DNA from 3 places in the Mycobacterium shigaense genome. Region 1 is predicted to be linked to each of the others. Evidence: predicted binding sites of a transcription regulator. Region 1 holds the regulator's gene; each other region holds the start of a gene.

Region 1 (6,266 bases):
TGACCCGCGCCGTACAGTCGGGGCATGGCTATCGATGTGACGGTCTTGCGCGTGTTCACCGATGCCGACGGAAGGCACGGCAACCCGCTCGGGGTCGTCGATGCCGCGCAGGTCGAGCCCGCCGGGCGACAACGCCTGGCGACCGAGTTGGGTTACAGCGAAACGATATTCGTTGAGCTCCCCGATGCCGGCTCGACCACCGCGGTCGCCGCCATTCACACGCCGAGTACCGAGCTTCCCTTCGCCGGGCACCCGGCCGTCGGCGCATCGTGGTGGCTGCGCGACATCGGTGCGCCGATCGACACGCTTCGGGTAAGGGCCGGGATCGTCCAGGTGCACTACGCCGGTGATCTGGTGGGCGTCAGCGCCGACGCGCAATGGGCCCCCGACTTCACCCTCCACGAATTCGATTCCGCCGAGCGGCTTTTGGCGGCCGATCCGGCCGAGTTCGCGGACGATACCGCCCATTACCTGTGGGCCTGGGTCGACGAATCGGCCGGGTGGCTGCGTTCGCGGATGTTCGCCGCAAGCCTGGGCGTGCCGGAGGACGAGGCGACGGGCTCGGCGGCGTTACGGATCACCGATCACCTCGGCCGCGACCTGAGGATCACGCAGGGCAAGGGGTCGATACTCGAGACCACCTACAGCCCCGACGGCTGGTTACGCGTGGCCGGCCGCGTCGTCAACGACGGTGCGCGACGGCTGAATTGATCGCGTCAGGGCTTGCGGCGCAATACCGCGGCGAGATGCTCCTGCAGGGGTTGCCCGACCGCGCCCATCTGCAGCAGGTAGGACAGCTCGTCGCCGACGACGCGAAGCGAACGGGTCAACGCGGTCACCTCTTTGGCCGTCGGCGCCAACCCGATGACCGTTGTGGCCAACTCGATTTCGATGACATCGCCGGTCACCGAGTAGGTGCCCACGTCGATTTCGGAGATGCCGTTCGGGTGCGCGAGAACGAGCTCGGCGTTCCCCGGTCGCGGCACCCGCAGATACCCCGTCTCGGCATGTAGCGGTCGGCCGTCCGAAGCCGCCCTGGTTTTTTGCGAGTAGACCAAAAACGGCTTGCCGACATGGGAGAAGACGACTTCCTCGTCGTAGTCGAAGGTCTCGATCGTCGGGTACTTTCCGGTGCCCCGACCCGCCCACGTGCCCAGCAGCGGCGCCAGCGCCTCGAGATCGGGATGCAGCGCCGCGGGCATGAATACAGCCTAGCCCCGCGCACCGGGTCAGCCCGGGGCCGGTACCTCGCGGTGCTTGCGTAGCGCCTCGATCTCGCGCTCGAAATCCTCGGCCGAGGTGAAGGATCGGTATACCGACGCAAAACGCAGATAAGCGACCTCGTCGAGGTCACGCAACGGGCCCAGGATCGCCAGGCCCACCTCGTGGCTGGGGACTTCCGGCGACCCGGCCGCACGCACGGTGTCTTCCACCTGCTGGGCCAGCAGGCTCAGCGCGTCCTCGTCGACCTGACGGCCCTGGCAGGCGCGGCGGACGCCCTTCATCACCTTCTCGCGGCTGAACGGCTCGGTGACACCGCTGCGTTTGACGACGGCCAGGACGGCGGTCTCGACCGTGGTGAAGCGTCGCCTACACTCGGGGCAGGACCGGCGGCGCCGAATCGCTTGGCCTTCATCGGTTTCGCGCGAGTCGATCACCCGGGAATCGGGATGACGGCAGAACGGACAGTGCATGACTGCTCCTTTGCCGTGCTGACACCTCGCGGAACACCACGAGCGTACCTGTGCGGTCCCCCGGCAGGCCAACACGGCCACGACGTGGCTGCACCGGCCGCCCCGGGGCCCGAAGCGCCTTGGCGTAGAGCGGTTTTCGCGCGCCGTCGCGGCTTCGTCAGCCGACCGGGGCGATCAGCGTCTGGCCCGCCGACAACGCCGGCGAGTTCAAGTCGTTGAGTTCGCGGATGCGCTGGGCGACCTGGCGAGCCGGTGCGTCAGGCGCCACCCGGTGCGCCACGTCCTGCAAGGACTCGCCCGGCTCGACCCGCACGACAGCGAGCCTGTCCGGCACGGCGGCGGTGGCAGAGTTCCCGGAGACGCCGTTGGCCATCTCGCCAAGGTTGGCGATCAGGCCCAGCCAGACGGTGATGACTCCGGCCAGCAAGGCCAGCCCGAGCGTGGTCATCAGCGAGGCCGGACGACCGCGACGGTGCGGTGCCGTCGACCTGGCGACGCCGGTGCCGTGGTAGCGCATCCGCAGGTCAGCCGGGCGCGCCGCAACCGGCCGGCGGGCCCGCACGACGCGCTCGCGGTCGTAACGGGTCCCTTGAGCGAGGGTGTTGCTCGGACGCCGGACATCGCTGGTACGCGACGAGACGGTGTGGATGAGTGTCATGTGCGTTCCTCCGGTCGGTAGTACTCGCTCGTGTGTTCGACTGTATCGCTCGTGTGTTCGATATCCGAACATTTGAGCGAAGCGTGTCGCACACGCCAAACGCTAGACCGCACCACCGACAAAACTGGCGGGAATGTCAGGGCCGTCATGCGGCGCGGATACCCGATCCGAAAAAAAGTTACACACGTGTGATTCGCCCGTCATAGGGTCTTTAGGCCCCGCTGTGCTGCGACGACACGCTAGTCGAACACATGTTTGATTCTACGGTGCTGCCCCGCTACATTCAGTGCCATGAGCGACAGCAACGACACCTCGGCCGGCCCCGACGGCCGGCTGCACTCCGTGGATCCATCGCTTACCGAGCGGCAACGCACCATCCTCAACGTCATCCGCGAGTCGGTGACAACCCGCGGCTACCCGCCCAGCATCCGGGAGATCGGCGATGCCGTCGGCCTGACGTCCACTTCCTCGGTGGCACACCAGCTGCGCACCCTGGAACGCAAGGGCTATCTGCGCCGCGACCCGAACCGTCCCCGCGCCGTCGATGTTCGCGGCGCCGACGACACCGGGGCGGCACCCGTGACCGAGGTCGCGGGGTCCGACGCCCTACCCGAACCCACCTTCGTTCCCGTGCTCGGGCGCATCGCGGCCGGCGGACCGATCCTCGCCGAAGAGGCCGTCGAGGACGTCTTCCCGCTGCCGCGTGAATTGGTCGGCGAGGGCACGCTGTTCCTGCTTAAGGTGGTCGGCGACTCGATGGTCGAGGCCGCGATCTGCGACGGCGACTGGGTGGTCGTGCGGCAGCAGAATGTCGCCGACAACGGCGACATCGTCGCGGCCATGCTCGACGGTGAGGCGACCGTCAAAACCTTCAAACGCGCCGGAGGTCAGGTGTGGCTGATGCCGCACAACCCGGCGTTCGACCCCATTCCCGGAAATGACGCGACCGTGCTGGGCAAGGTCGTCACCGTGATTCGCAAGGTGTAGCCGCCCGACGCTCGGTGGCCGTCAGTCGGCCCTGACGAAGCCGTTCGCGACGGCGGCTTCCTCGCTGGACAGCCAGATCTCGGCCAGCGTGTCGTGGTACAACTCGCTGTCGGGGGTGTAGTACAGCCCGAAGCGGGGGCTGGCCTTGATGGGATAGCCGTCGGGCATCTGATACGGATCGTCCATGGGCAGGTGGATCGTCGGGCGCCCGGCCGGCGTTAGCGCCACAAAGCCGCCGGTCGGAACGAAATCCAGATCGTCCTCATCGACGTCCGCGGCCGCGTGCCGCCCGGATCTCGGTGCGGCAGGCGCGGCGGCCACGCCGGCGGCGGCACCCGCGGCCGCGACATCCGGCGGAGTATGCGGCACGGCCAGGTCAGGGAAGTCGGCGTCAGTGTCGGCGGTGACGGCCTGGGCCGGCTCCGCGCCGGGTCCCGCGAACTCCTCGTAGCCGTCGTCGGGACCGAAGGCCCCGGCGTACACGGCCTCGGAGGCGTCGTCGGGGTAGCCGCCCTCCGCGTAGGAGTCGTCCGGATAAGCGTCGTCCGGATAAGCGTCGTCCGGATAAGCGTCGTCCGGATAAGCGTCGTCCGGGCCGGCATCGGCGTAGCCGGCGGCCGCGAGCTCCGCCGCCGAGACGACGGGGATGGAATCGGTGTCGACCGCGTCGGGATCGTGCTGCTCGGCACGTTCCTCGTCGACGTATTCCCCAGCGCCCCAAACCTCTTTGTCGTCGCCGGCCTCATAGGCCGCGTGTGGCCAGTGGCCGTGCGGCGCGCCGGCCACACGCGCGTCCTCCGGCGACTCACCGAATCGGTAGTCCTCGGTCGCGCCTTCGGTGTAGTCGGGGCCCCAGCGAGGTTCGCCCGTCTCGTCGTAGCCGGACGCGTCCAGCTCGCTCTCGAGCAGGTAGGGCTCGGGCTGCCGGCGGGAACGGCGGCGCCTGGCGCGCACCGCCAGGAACACCGACAAGGCGATCAAGACCAGCAGCGGAACGATGGCCAGCAGGTACCACCAGCGCCAGGTCAGCCAGTCCTTGGCGTGGGACGGCAGCGGCGCGGTCCCACTCGGCTGATTCTGGCCCGTCACCTGCAGGCCGGACAACAACGGCGCCAGGTTCGCCGGGTCCGTGGAGAACGTGTTCTTCGCCCGGTTCCACGAGATCTTGCCGCCGGTGAACTTCTGCGAGACCACGTCGCCGTCCACGGACTGATCGCTCACCGGGGCGCCGAGTGTGCCGCCGGCGCCGCGCAGCTTGTCCCACGCGGTTTTCAGCGCGCCGCGCACGACGAACGCGCCGTGGTCGGAGGTCCAGAAGATCACCGGCTTGTCGGCCGCGGAGAACGTGGCAATCCGGCTGGACGGCCCGAGGCCGCCGTCGGCCTCGTTGGCGGTGGGGAACCCCAGGTCGCTGCCGACGGGGCCGCCCAACGACTCGTACTTGGCCAGGATGTTCGTCTCGACGGCGTTCGCCCCGGTGGCCGGGGTGAAGAACACCTTGCCGCCGGCGAAGTTCTGGGCAATCCCGTCGCCGCCGATCGGGTACTGACCGCCCTGCTTGGCGCCCAGCGGGCCGCCGGTGCCGCCGGCCGCGCGCCACGCCATGTTGATGGCCGCGGCCGGATCGATCGCGACCTGCAGGCCCTTGAGCTGATCGGCCAGCGCCGACGGTTCGGTGGTGAATTCCTTGGATTTGCGGTTCCAGGAGATCTGACCGCCGGTGAACTTCTGCGAGGAGATCTCGCCGTCGTAGGTCTCGTCGCCGACCGGGACACCGAGCACGCCGCCCGAGCTGCCGAGTTTGTCCCAAGCCGCGTTCAGGGCGCCGCGCACCACGAACGCACCGTGGTCGGGCGTCCAGAAGATCACCGGCTTGTCACTGGCCGAAAAGGTCGCCACCCGGCTGTCGGGCCCGGCCAGCCCGGGGACTTCGTTGATGGTCGGGAAGCCCAGATCGCTGCCCACGGGGCCGCCCAGCATCTCGTATTTGTCCAGAATCGGCCCGTAAATGTATCTTGCCCCGGTGGCCGTGGTGTAGAACATCTTGCCGCCGTCGAAGTTCAGCTCGAAGCCGTCCCCGGCGGGGTACACGTCGCCCTTGCGGGGACCCAGCGGTGAGGTGTCGCCACCGGCCTTGGTCCACTCGGCCATCATGGCCGCCTCCGCGTCGCCGATCGGAGACGCCACAGCAGCAGGTGCCAGCAATGCGGCAGCCACGGCAGCCGCCGTCACGCTGACCAGCGCACGCCCAAAGAGCTTGCACAGTTGGCCTATCTGCCCGTTCACCCAGCCTCCCAGCCGACGGATATGCCTGTTTCGTTGGCCATGCTCATCGCCTGCAGACCCTGCGAGCGGTTTCGCACCCCACCCCGGATTATCAACTTCACTCGACTTCGTGTAGTCGCGGGCTCACATAACTTTCCTATAGCCAGCAAAGAATACGAAGTCAAATAGCAAATGTTACGAAAACGGATACCCCGCTGATGTCGAATTGATGCAAAACCACGCCCATCTCGCGACCGGGCGCTTCCGGCCCGGATTACCGCGCGGCCGGCCATAGTCCGACCGCTGTCACCGACCTCGTCGACGCCGAAAACCGCGGCGTCGTGACGTCAGATCGCGCAATCCGCGTGCGCGAAGCACGTGTGAGGTCGGTGCGCGAGGCCATCATTGTTCGGGAATCTACCCGACGGCCCAGCCGATCCGGGGAATCGACACTTCGATCGGGGCATCCCGCGGGACTGCCGACCGGTAGTCGGCCCCGACCCCGCGGTCGTTGCGCGGCAGCGAAATTGGCTAGACGCCGAGGCTGCGGCCGATGATCTCTTTCATGATTTCGGTGGTGCCGCCGTAGATCGTCTGCACGCGGGCGTCCAGATATGCACGCGCAACGGGGTATTCACGCATGTAGCCGTAGCCGCCATGCA
Region 2 (6,266 bases), 120 kb from region 1:
TCCTGCTGACCGGGGCGACCGGCTTCCTGGGCCGCTACCTGGCGCTGGACTGGCTGGAGCGAATGGACCTGGTCAACGGCAAGGTGATCGCGCTGGTGCGGGCCAAATCCGACGCGGACGCCCGCGCCCGGCTGGACAAGACGTTCGATAGCGGCGACCCGAAGCTGCTGGCGCACTACCGGGAGCTGGCGGCCGACCACCTCGAGGTCATCGCCGGGGATAAGGGCGACGCCAACCTAGGCCTGGACCCGCAGACATGGCAGCGGCTGGCCGACACCGTCGACCTGATCGTCGACCCCGCGGCACTGGTCAACCACGTGCTTCCGTACAGCGAGCTGTTCGGCCCCAACGCGTTGGGCACCGCCGAGTTGATCCGGATCGCGTTGACCGGCCGCAAGAAGCCGTACACCTACGTCTCGACCATCGCGGTGGGCGACCAGATCGCCCCGGGGCAGTTCACCGAGGATGCCGACATCCGGCAGATCAGTGCGACCCGGCGGATCAACGACAGCTACGCCAACGGCTACGGCAACAGCAAGTGGGCCGGCGAGGTGCTGCTGCGCGAGGCCAACGACCTGTGCGGCTTGCCGGTGGCGGTGTTCCGCTGCGACATGATCCTGGCCGACACCACCTACGCCGGTCAGCTCAACGTGCCGGACATGTTCACCCGCATGATGCTGAGCCTGGCCGCCACCGGCATCGCGCCCGGGTCGTTCTACGAGCTGGACGCCGAGGGCCGCCGACAGCGCGCCCACTACGACGGCCTGCCCGTCGAGTTCATCGCGGAGGCGATCGCCACGCTGGGAGCCCAGAACGTGCAGAGCTTCCAGACCTACCACGTGATGAACCCGTACGACGACGGCATCGGGATGGACGAGTTCGTCGACTGGCTGATCGACCCGGCCCAGGGGGCCGGCTGCTCGATCCAGCGGATCCCTGACTACGCCGAATGGCTGCCGCGGTTCGAGACGGCCCTGCGGGGTCTGCCCGAAAAGCAGCGCAACGCCTCGCTGCTGCCGTTGCTGCACAACTACCAGAAGCCCGAACGGCCGATCACCGGCTCGATGGCTCCGACCGATCGGTTCCGCGCGGCGGTTCAGGACGCGAAAGTTGGCCCGGACAAAGACATTCCGCACATCACGCCGCAGATCATCGCCAAGTACATCAGCGACCTGCGACTGCTCGGGCTGCTGTAGGGACGGCTGCTGTAAGAACATCGCCACAAAAGCCGGTCGCCAGCCTCCCGAGGGCTGGCGACCGGCTTTTGGATGCGGCGCGGTCAGCCCTGCGGGTGCGGCCAGCGCAGGTAGGCGGCGCCCGGCCCGTTGGCCGCGGCGTGCTGGCGGCGCCAGCCGCGGGCCTTCGGCTCAGCGCCGTCCACCCGCGGCTTGGTGAGCGCGTCGGAGGACACGTCGTCGCGAGCCGGCTCCTCGAGCCCCGAGTAGTACTGCGGCCGGGCCGCGGCCGGGGCAGCTGCCACCGGTTCCCCCGGCGGCACGTCGCGCGCCAGCCGGACCGCCGTGCGTGCCAGGGCGACGCCGGCCACGAAGACGATCAACGCGCCCAGGCCGGAGAAGTAGGACACCTCCAGCGCGGCCCGCTTGCGGTCGGTGGCCGCGATCGGGTCGCCGACCGAACCGATGCCCAGCAGCGGGGCGACCTCGGTGCCGACGACGAACCCGGCACCGGCCAGGACGCCGAGCCAGCCGCCCAACACGGCGGTGATGCGGTTGCCGGACAGGATGAGCAGCAGGCCGCCCAGTAGGGCGGCGGCGCCGGGCGCGACTTCGAGCCAGCCCCGGGCGGTGCTCCAGGCCCAGTCCTGGTCGGGTGTGTAGGCGAAGTTGAAGCGTGGCCCGACAAACGGGATCAGCGCCCCCCACGCACCCAGCACGATCAAAATCAATCCGCTGATCGCACCTCGCGACCGCGGCATCCTGAGTCCGCCGGCGCGGTAGTCCTCTGCACGTTTCATCACGTCTCCTTGGTCGATGCCGGGCTACTTCAGCATCGCGTGGGTACCCCTGCCCCACCCGGATATAACCTGACCAGCCAAGGAGCCTGTTACCAGTGATACCGGTGAGTCAGGTGTTACGAGTACAGGCTCAGGCTCAGCAGCACGAGGGCGATCAACGGGAAGGTGCCCTGCGTGATCGCCGCCCGCGCCTTGTCCGGCGCCGACAGCAGCAGGACGACCGCGGCGGCGGCCATCGACCCGACTCCGGCGAAGACGAGGGTGGCCCCGACGAGCCGGTGTCCGGTTCCGATCGCTGCGACGCCGATTCCGCTGGCGATCGCGAGGAACAGGTTGTAGAAGCCCTGGTTGAAGGCCAGCAGCCGGGTGGTCTCGGCCTCCTCGGGCGTGGTGCCGAACGTCGCGCGAGTGCGCGGCGACGTCCAGGTCAACGACTCCATCACGAAGATGTAGACGTGCAGCAGCGCCGCCAACGCGGCGAACACCAACCCGGCGATGATCATTGCGCCTCTTCTCTGACGGTGACGACCGCTTCGCCCGGCAACGCCGCGCTCGCGATCGTCGCTATTCGAATAGCCCCGGCTGGCTCAGCCCGGTGACCCCGGCCGGTGGAACCAGGCCCAAGTGTGTCCAGGCCAGCGCGGTGGCCACCCGGCCGCGCGGGGTCCGGGCGACCATGCCGGCACGCACTAGGAACGGCTCGCACACTTCCTCGACGGTGGCAGCCTCCTCCCCGACCGCGACGGCCAGCGTCGAAACCCCGACCGGGCCGCCGCCGAAGCTGCGGGTCAGCGCCGAGAGCACCGCCCGGTCCAGCCGGTCCAGGCCGAACTCGTCGACGTCGTAGACCGCCAGCGCCGCCTTGGCGACGTCCCGGGTGATCACACCGTCGGCCCGCACCTCGGCGAAGTCACGCACGCGGCGCAACAGGCGGTTGGCGATGCGGGGCGTCCCGCGCGAGCGCCGGGCGATCTCGGCGCCGGCATCGGCGCCCAGCTCGATGCCGAGGATGCCGGCCGACCGGCTCAGCACCCGCTCGAGTTCGGACGGCTCGTAGAAATCCATGTGCGCGGTGAAGCCGAACCGGTCACGCAGCGGTCCCGTCAGCGCACCCGACCGGGTGGTCGCACCGACCAGGGTGAACGGTGCGACGTCCAGCGGAATCGACGTCGCCCCAGGGCCTTTGCCCACCACCACGTCGACCCGGAAGTCCTCCATCGCGAGGTAGAGCATCTCCTCGGCAGGCCGGGCGATGCGATGGATCTCATCGATGAACAGCACGTCGTGCTCGACCAGGTTGGACAGCATCGCGGCCAGATCGCCGGCGCGCTCGAGCGCGGGCCCCGACGTCACGCGCAGCGAGGAACCCAGCTCGGCGGCGATGATCATCGCCAGCGACGTCTTGCCCAGCCCCGGCGGTCCCGACAACAGGATGTGATCCGGTGTGCCGCCGCGATTTTTGGCTCCCTCGATGACCAACTGCAACTGCTCGCGCACCCGGGCCTGGCCGATGAACTCCCCCAGTGAGCGGGGCCGCAGGCTGACGTCGACATCGCCCTCGCCGACGGTCAGGGCCCCAGAAACTTCGCGCAGGTCGCGATCCGCGTAGTCGTCGGGATCGTCGTAGTCGCTCATTTCGCCTTGCCCAGTATCGACAGGGCGGCGCGCAGCGCGCCGGAAGTCGTCGGCTGCTCACCCTTTTCGCGGCTGGCGGCCAGCACACTGTCGGTAGCGTCCTCGGCCTGCTTCGCTGCGAAGCCCAGACCCACCAGGGCCTCGACCACCGGGCCTCGCACCGCGTGGCCGTTGGCGCTCGCGCCGGCCGGGGCCGGGGCGGACGTGCCGGTGGCATAGATCTTGTCGCGCAACTCCAGCACCATACGTTCGGCGCTGCGCTTGCCGATCCCGGGCACCCGGGTCAGCGCGACGACGTCGCCGTCGGCCAGCGCCTGGCGCAACGAGTCGGCGTCGTGCACGGCCAGGGTCGCCATGGCCAGCCGCGGCCCGACGCCGGACACCGAGAGCAGCGTCAAGAACAGGTCACGGGTGTCGCGGTCCGGAAATCCGTACAGCGTCTGGGAATCCTCGCGCACGATCATCGCGGTGACCAGCCGGGCTTCACTGCCGTGGCGCAACGTGGCCAGCGTCGAGGGGGTGGCGTTGACGTGGTAGCCGACGCCGCCGGCCTCGATCACCGCGTGGTCGAGTGCCACTTCGAGGACTTCACCGCGTATCGACGAGATCATCGGGCGGCCTTGACCTTTGCGCTCTTCAGCTTGGCCGCGTAGGCGTCGCGTTGCTTAGCGGCCAGCGCCTCGGCGGCGGCCATCCGGGCCAGCATCGGCGCGCGCCAGCAGTGGCAGATGGCCAGCGCCAGCGCGTCGGCGGCGTCGGCCGGCGTCGGTTTGGATTGCAGCGCAAGGATTCTGGTGATCATCGCGGTGACCTGAGCCTTGTCAGCGGTGCCGTTGCCGGTGACGGCTGCCTTGACCTCGCTGGGCGTGTGGAAGTGCACCTCGACCGCGCGCCGGGCAGCCGCCAGCGCGATCACGCCGCCGGCCTGCGCGGTGCCCATCACCGTCGACACGTTGTGCTGGGAGAACACCCGCTCGATGGCCACGACGTCCGGCCGGTGGGTGTCCAGCCAGTGCTCGACCGCGTCGCTGATGGCCAGCAGCCGCATGGGCAGCGGCGCATCCGACGGGGTACGCACCACGTCGACGTCCAGCGCGACCACGCTGCGGCCGCGCCCGGTCTCGACCAGCGACAGCCCGCACCGGGTCAGCCCGGGATCGACGCCCATCACGCGCATTGCCCGCTCCCGCTTCTTCCCAAGCCTCATCCACCGAACAGCTGTTCGATAGGGTAGCGGTCGGGACCGACCGCTGCCGGCAGGACACGCGCGGGGCCCGGTTTCTTGGCCCGCGCGCGTATCTGGCCCGCCCTGCGCAAAAGCTGTTAACTTGAGTTCCAAAATTCGCTCTCGCGACGGGGCACGGAAAGGGACGGCGTGGGAACACTGCTGGTGGTACTCGCCGCGGTGCTGTTCGTCGCGTCCATCGTGGTGCTCGTCATCGCTTTGCGGCGGCCCAAGAAATCGGCCCAGCCCGGCGGCCGGTCCGATCCGCTGACCTTCAACGCCATGCCGCAGTTCGGGCCGCGGCAACTGGGTCCGGGCGCGATCGTCAGCCACGGCGGCATCGACTACGTCGTCCGCGGTTCGGTGACGTATCGCGAGGGCCCGTTCGTCTGGTGGGAGCACCTGCTGGAAGGCGGCGATCAGCCGCTGTGGTTCAGCGTCGAGGACGACGACGGGCGCCTCAAGCTGGCGCTGTGGGTGACCCGCAAAGACCTCACGCTGCAGCCCGGCGACCGGTACGTGGTGGACGGCGTGACCTTCCACGAATCCGAGCGGGGCCGGTCCTCCTACACCAGCGAGGGCACGACCGGGCTGCCCCCCGGCGGCGAGATGGAATTCCTGGACTGCACCAACGCCGACGAGTCGGCACTGTTGTCGTTCGAGCGCTGGGCCCCCGACATGCCGTGGGAGATATCGACGGGCAAGCCCGTGCTGCCCGGCGAGCTCACCGTCTACCCCGCTCCTCCACCGTCAGCCCCCTAGGACCACCCGGTGCCGCTCCATCGACTCGCCGTGGCTCCGGCGGACGTATCCGGAACACGACTCGGGCTGGCGCTCAATGCTCCGGCGCCCCCACCGCTGGCCAGCTACCTGCTGGAGCATCCCGGCGGCGGTGCGCTGCGGCTCGGGGTGCTGGGCGCCTCACACGTCGTCACGGTCGAACACGCCGCGGGTCGCTTCTCCGAACAGGTGTCATGCACCGCCCGCAAGCACGGCGGCCCGCTTCCGGAGCATGCGGACGCCCCAGGCTACCGCATCGAATCCAGCACGGTCATGCACGACGAGGAGGTGTTTCGCCAACTCGCGCAACGGCTTCGGGACGAGTGCAGCACCGCGACCGGCTGGCTGGGCGGTACGTTTCCCGGCGATGACGCCGCCCTGACCGTGCTGGCCGCCGAGCCCGACGGCACCGGCTGGCGCTGGCAGACCTGGCACCTGTACCCGGCGGCATCCGGCGGCGTGGTGGTGCACACGGCGAGCCGGTGGCACCCGTGAGCCGCTGGAACCGCATGAGCCGCAACGGCTTGCTCATTCTCTCCGGTGGCCTGGCGCTCGCCGGGATCGCGTCGTTGGTCTTCGGAATCATGTTGCTCAACAAGGACATTGCGTCCTACATCGCGAGCAACTACAAGGAGTATGCCCGCGACGCCA
Region 3 (6,266 bases), 800 kb from region 1:
GCCGCCGGATGTAGGGATGCACCGACCCGCCCTGGATGGGCCCCGGCCGGATCAGCGCGACCTCCACCACCAGGTCGTAGAACACCCGGGGCTTGAGCCTGGGCAGGGTCGCCATCTGGGCGCGGGACTCCACCTGGAACACGCCGACGGAATCGGCGCGCTGCAGCATCTCGTACACCGCCGGTTCGGACAGGTCGAGTTTGGCCAGGTCCACCTGGATGCCCTTGTGTTCGGCCACCAGGTCGATCGCATAGTGCAGCGCGCTGAGCATGCCCAGCCCGAGCAGATCGAACTTCACCAGACCGATTGCCGCGCAGTCGTCTTTGTCCCACTGCAGGACGCTGCGGTTGTCCATGCGCGCCCATTCCACTGGGCACACATCGGCGATCGGGCGGTCGCAGATCACCATGCCGCCGGAATGAATTCCCATGTGTCGCGGTAGGTTCCGGATCTGGGTCGCCAGGTCGATCACCGGCTCGGGAATGCCGTCGACATCGGGTGAGTCCGCCAACCCGCTCCAGTGGCTGATCTGCTTGCTCCACGCGTCCTGCTGGCCCTGCGAGAAGCCCAGGGCGCGGGCCATGTCGCGCACCGCGATCTTTCCCCGGTAGGTGATGACGTTGGCGACCTGGGCGGCGTGGTCGCGGCCGTATTTGTCGTAGACGTACTGGATGACCTTTTCGCGCTGGTCCGATTCGATGTCCATGTCGATGTCGGGCGGCCCGTCGCGAGCCGGCGACAAGAAGCGCTCGAACAGCAGCTCGTTGGCCACCGGGTCCACGGCGGTGACCCCGAGGGCGTAGCAGACCGCGGAGTTGGCCGCCGATCCCCTGCCCTGGCACAGGATGTTGTTGTCCCGGCAGAACCGGGCGATATCGTGAACCACCAGGAAGTAGCCCGGAAAGCTCAAGTGTGCGATGACTTTCAGCTCATGCTCGATCTGGGCGTAGGCGCGCGGCGCGCTCTCGGGAAGTCCGTAGCGGTCCCGCGCCCCCGTCATCGTCAGCTGCCGCAACCAGCTGTCCTCGGTGTGCCCGGCGGGCACGTCGAACGGCGGCAGCTGCGGCGCGATCAGCGCCAGCCCGAACGCGCACTGCTCACCGAGGTCGGCCGCGGCGCTCACCGCATCGGGGCACCACGCGAACAGCCGGGCCATCTCGTCGCCGGAGCGCAGGTGCGAGCCGCCCAGCGGGGCCAGCCATCTCGCGGCTGCATCCAGCGACTGCCGCGCCCGGATCGCGCCCATCGCCATGGCCAGCCGGCGCCGCGACGGCCCCGCGAAGTGCGCCCCGGTGGTGGCGACGACGCCGACCCCGAACCGCGGCGCGAGCGCGGCCAGCACGGCGTTGCGTTCGTCGTCGAGCGGATGGCCATGCTGGGTCAGCTCGATGCTGACCCGGTGCGCCCCGAACCGATCCACCAGATCGGCCAGCGCCCGCTGCGCCGCGTCGGGACCTTCGGCGGAAAGCGCTTGACGTACATGGCCTTTGCGACAGCCGGTCAGGATGTGCCAGTGGCCGCCCCCGGCCTCGGTGAGCGCGTTGAAGTCGAAGCGCGGCTTGCCCTTCTCGCCGCCGGCCAGATGCGCCGCGGCCAGCTGCCGCGACAGCCGCCGATACCCTTCCGGGCCGCGAGCCAGCACCAGCAGATGCGGCCCGGGTGGATCCGGCGCCTCGGTGCGCGCGGTCGATCCCAGCGACAGCTCGGCGCCGAACACGGTGCGCACGTCGAGTTCCGCGGCCGCCTCGGCGAACCGCACCGCCCCGTACAGACCGTTGTGGTCGGTCAGCGCCAGGGCCCGCAGATCCAGCCGGGCGGCCTCCTCGACCAGCTCCTCCGGCGTGCTGGCTCCGTCGAGAAAGCTGTACGCCGAATGCGCGTGCAACTCGGCATACGCGACGGACGAGCGCTCCCGCCGCCCGGCCGGTGGTTCGTACACCTCCCGCTTGCGCGACCAGGGGGCCTCTTCCGGGAGTTCCGCCCGAACCGGCGTGCCGGCGTGCCGCGGCTTGCTGTCGAGCAGCCGCTCCATTTCCGCCCAACTCCGCGGCTCATTGCTGAAACCCACACCCGGAGTCTATCGAATAGATGTTCGATTAGCCGCGGTGCTCAAGAAGTTGTTAAAGAGGTTTTCAACTTCTAAACAGGTTCTTAACGCCCTGGGCCTACCGCCCACGGGACTCCGCAACGGATACTGGCATAGGGCTCAACCGGGTGGGGACGAAGGATGGCACGGCTGAACGCGTCGCGGGATACGGGTTTACGCACCGCGAACACGGATCGGCAAGCGAGAATGGCGATCGGTGCCGTCGCCGTCGTCGACGGCGCGGTGCCCGACTTCGAGCAACTGAAAAGGATTCTGGCGGAACGCATCCGGTCAATACCGCGGTGCACTCAGATACTGCGGTTCAACGCCTTCAACGGCGACCGACAGTGGACCGAAGATCCGGAATTCGACGTCGCCCACCACGTGCGCCGCATCGCGGCACTGCGTCCGGGCGATGAGGCCGACCTGTCTCGGGCCATCGCCCACGCGCTGGAGCGGCCCCTGGCGAGAAATCGCCCGCTGTGGGAGTGCTGGGTCATCGAAGGCCTGAAGGGCAAACAGTGGGCGATCTTGATGAAGATTCACCACCATCTCGCCGACGGCACGTCCGCAGCCCAGCTACTCACCCGGCTCTGCGACGATGCCGACAGCGAGGCTTTCGCCAATCGCGTTGCCGGCAAGGATGTTTCACCGGAGGACACCCCACAGCGAGGCTGGGTCGACACCCTGTGGCGGGCCTCGGCCGTCGCCGGCGCCCTCACCAACACGGTGACGGCAGCGGTGTGGCCCGCGGCGCTGACGTCCACGCTCGGGACGACGGCGACCATGCGGCGCTATCAAACCGTGCGGATTTCTCGCACCGCCGTCGAGCACGTGTGCGACAAGTTCGGCGTGACCCCCAACGACGTCGCGCTGGCCGCGATCACCGAGGGCTTCCGGAACGTGTTGCTGCACCATGGCGAACAGCCCCACGCGCAGTCGCTGCGCGTGCTGGAGAACACCGACGATCGCGGCTCGGGCATGCTGCCCTACCTGCCGGTGGAACACGACGATCCGGTTGCGCGACTGCGCAGCGTGCACAGCAAACTGAACCGGCCCCGGCAGGACATTGCGCCCAGCGTCTCCATCGCGGACCTGGCCACCAGCCTTCCTCCAGTGGTGTTGTGCGCCAAGGCGGTTGAGCTGATCAAGCGCCGGCTCCCGCAACCCGGCATCGTCACATTGGCCACCAACGAGCCCGGCCCGCGGCACCGGCTGGGGCTGATGGGTAAGACCGTCCAACGCCTGCTGCCGATTCCACCCACGGCCGCCGAACTGTCCCGCGGTGTCTCGGTACTGAGCTACGGCGACGAACTGATTTTCGGGATGACCGCCGACTACGACGCCGCACCCGAACTCGCACTGCTCGCCGCCGGCATCAAACGGGAGATGGCACGGCTAGTGGCACTCAGCGACGACTCCGTGCTGCTGTTCACCACACGGCGGCGCAAGCGCCCGGCCCGCGGTGGCGTCGCCGCCCGTGAGAAGGTGGGTCGTGCCCGAGTTGGAGCCGCCGACCATCGACCCACGCCGCCATGACGCGGTGCTGTTCGGAGACCATGTAGGGGATGCCGCGGCCGCGTTGGTCCGGCAACTGCGGCAGATCGGCGTCGGCGCCGCCACGTTCGCGTCGAACCCCGCGGGCCTTCGCCAGGCCGTTGAGCGGCTGGGCACGCGCGCGGGACGCACCGTGGTCGTCGCCGACGACGCGGCGGGCGTGGCGGCCGGGCGCAACGGCGGATTCGCGTTGGTCATCGGGGTCGGGGATCCCGACGCCCTGCGCGGCGCGGACACGGTGGTCGCCGACGTGCGCGACGTCGGCGTGCGAACCGGGGACCGGCGGATGTCGCAGCTGCCCGACGCATTGCAGGCTCTCAGCGGCGACCTGACCGTCGAGTCACCCGCGGTGTTCTTCGACTTCGACGGGACCCTGTCCGACATCGTCAACGACCCCGACGCGGCTCGGCTGGTCGCCGGCGCCGGCGAGGCGTTGCAGGAGTTGGCCGCGCGGTGTCCGGTCGCCGTGCTATCCGGGCGCGACCTCGCCGACGTGCGCACGCGCATCGGCCTGCCCGGCATCTGGTATGCGGGCAGCCACGGCTTCGAACTGACGGCCCCCGACGGCACGCATCACCAAAACGACGCCGCGGCCGCGGCCATCCCCGTGCTCGAGCGGGCGGCCGCCCAGCTGCGCGAGCAGCTCGGGTCGATTCCCGGTGTCGTGGTGGAGCACAAACGATTCGGCGTCGCCGTGCACTACCGCAACGCCGCCCGCGATCACGTCGCCGAGGTCGCGGCGGCGGTCCGATCAGCGGGCCAGCGCGACGCGCTGCGGGTGACCACCGGGCGCGAGGTCATCGAACTGCGTCCCGACATCGACTGGGACAAGGGCAAGACTTTGCGCTGGGTAATCGACCATCTGCACCGGGCCGGATCGGGCTCGCTGACGCCGGTCTATCTCGGCGACGACATCACCGACGAAGACGCGTTCGACGCGGTGCGCGAGGACGGCATACCAATCCTGGTGCGGCACAACGACGATGGCGACCGAGCCACCGCCGCGCGGTTCGCGTTGGACAACCCGGCGCGGGCCGCCGAGTTCACCGAACGGCTGGCTCGCCGACTCGCCGCCCCGGCTTAGCCCTCGACGTATTCCACCTCGCCGTCGTCAAGCACCACCCGGCCGGCCTCGGCCCCCTCGGCGCCCGAAGCCTGCGTGCGAAACACCGCCTTGCCCGGCCCGGTCCGCCAGATCAGCGTGGTCAGCGTCTCGCCGGGGAACACCGGCGAGCTGAACCGCGCCGCGATCGAGGTGACGTTGGCCGCGATGCCCTTGCCCAGCTCGGCGACCAGCGCTCGACCCGCCACCCCGTAGGAGCACAGCCCGTGCAGGATCGGCTTGGGGAATCCGGCCAGCTCCCGGGCGAACCACGGATCGCTGTGCAGCGGGTTGCGGTCACCGGAGAGCCGATAGATCAGCGCCTGGTCCTCCCGAGTGGGCAGCGCGACCGTGGCGTCGGGCTCACGATCCGGAAATTCCGGCGCGATCGGCCGCTGCCCCGGCTGCCCGCCGAAACCGCCCGCGCCCCGGACGACGAAGGTGGTCGAGGTCTCGGCGATCAGCTTGCCGGAGTCCGGATCGGTCCCGCGGCCGCGCAGCATCACGACCGCGTTCTTGCCCTCGCCCTTGTCCTGAATGTCGGTGACCTCAGAGACCACCGACAGCTTCCCGGCGGGCGGCAACGGCGCGTGCAGCCGGACACCCTGCGACCCGTGTAAGAGCATGGCCCAGTTGAATTTTCCGATCTTGCCGGCCGCGCCGAACGCCGGAGAGCAGATCACGGCGTAGGTGGGCAGCACCTGCTGGGCGATGTCGTGGCTGTTCTCGGTGGTGAAAGACAGGTCGTCGAGGCCGGCGCCGACGCCGAGGGCATACAGCAGCGTGTCCCGGTCGGTCCACTCGAAGTCCATCGGTTCGCTCACCGCGCCGACCGTGCTCGGGTCGATCGCCATCCGAGTCTCCTCTCGTCAGATTGCAGCTTTTGTCCCCCCAACCATCCCAAGCCCTTCCCCCGGGGCCGCCGGCAGGGCAGGCTATCGACATGCGCAAGCGCACCATCCGGGGCAAAGCGGCAGCGGTGCTGACCGCGGTACTGGTAGTCGGCGCCTGTGGGGGATCGCCGCAGGCACGCAGCATCACGCTGACGTTCATCCGGCACGCGGAGTCGGAGGCGAACGCGAGCGGCACCCTCGACACCTCGGTGCCGGGCCCTGGCCTGAGCCAGCAGGGCAAGACACAGGCCGAAGAGGTCGCCCATCAGGCCGGCCACAACAAGTTCGACGGCGTGTACGCCTCCACGATGGTGCGCACCCAGCAGACCGCCGCGCCGCTGGCCGGCGAGCTCGGCAAGCAGGTGGAGGTCCTGCAGGGCATCCAGGAGATCAGCGCGGGCTGGTACCAGGGCAAACCGGTGTCGATCGAGCCGTCGACCTACCTGCTGGCGCCGGCGGACTGGATCCGCGGCGACATGCAGGACCGCATCCCCGGGTCGGTCAGCGGCAAGGAGTTCAACGACGAGTTCACCAGGGCAGTGCGGAAGGTGTACGACAGCGGCCAATCCAATCCGGTGGTGTTCTCGCACAAATTCGCGATCGAGTACTGGACGCTGCTGAACGCGAA

What was found. Region 1 encodes LexA, which represses DNA repair genes until DNA is damaged. Its sites were predicted from a motif close to CGAACANNTGTTCG; they were not measured.
Positions count from the first base shown of each region.
Region 2: the regulator LexA is predicted to act here: its motif matches at 4,822-4,835, upstream of ruvC (crossover junction endodeoxyribonuclease RuvC).
Region 3: the regulator LexA is predicted to act here: its motif matches at 2,082-2,095, upstream of MSG_RS05225 (error-prone DNA polymerase).

Region 1 is NZ_AP018164.1:1,900,234-1,906,499, reverse strand. Features, by position in the region: gene MSG_RS08965 (PhzF family phenazine biosynthesis protein) at 25-711, shown strand; gene MSG_RS08960 (peroxynitrite isomerase) at 717-1,202, opposite strand; gene nrdR (transcriptional regulator NrdR) at 1,230-1,694, opposite strand; gene MSG_RS08950 (LysM peptidoglycan-binding domain-containing protein) at 1,852-2,352, opposite strand; gene lexA (transcriptional repressor LexA) at 2,644-3,339, shown strand; gene MSG_RS08940 (LGFP repeat-containing protein) at 3,361-5,604, opposite strand; gene MSG_RS08935 (acyl-CoA dehydrogenase family protein) at 6,136-6,266, opposite strand, start outside.
Region 2 is NZ_AP018164.1:2,023,795-2,030,060, reverse strand. Features, by position in the region: gene car (carboxylic acid reductase) at 1-1,196, shown strand, start outside; gene MSG_RS09680 (hypothetical protein) at 1,280-1,975, opposite strand; gene MSG_RS09675 (DUF1304 domain-containing protein) at 2,092-2,478, opposite strand; gene ruvB (Holliday junction branch migration DNA helicase RuvB) at 2,540-3,610, opposite strand; gene ruvA (Holliday junction branch migration protein RuvA) at 3,607-4,221, opposite strand; gene ruvC (crossover junction endodeoxyribonuclease RuvC) at 4,218-4,787, opposite strand; gene MSG_RS09655 (DUF4178 domain-containing protein) at 4,986-5,597, shown strand; gene MSG_RS09650 (DUF2617 family protein) at 5,607-6,110, shown strand; gene MSG_RS09645 (DUF4247 domain-containing protein) at 6,125-6,266, shown strand, end outside.
Region 3 is NZ_AP018164.1:1,101,987-1,108,252, reverse strand. Features, by position in the region: gene MSG_RS05225 (error-prone DNA polymerase) at 1-2,068, opposite strand, end outside; gene MSG_RS05220 (wax ester/triacylglycerol synthase domain-containing protein) at 2,228-3,625, shown strand; gene otsB (trehalose-phosphatase) at 3,567-4,727, shown strand; gene MSG_RS05210 (MaoC family dehydratase) at 4,724-5,599, opposite strand; gene MSG_RS05205 (histidine phosphatase family protein) at 5,689-6,266, shown strand, end outside.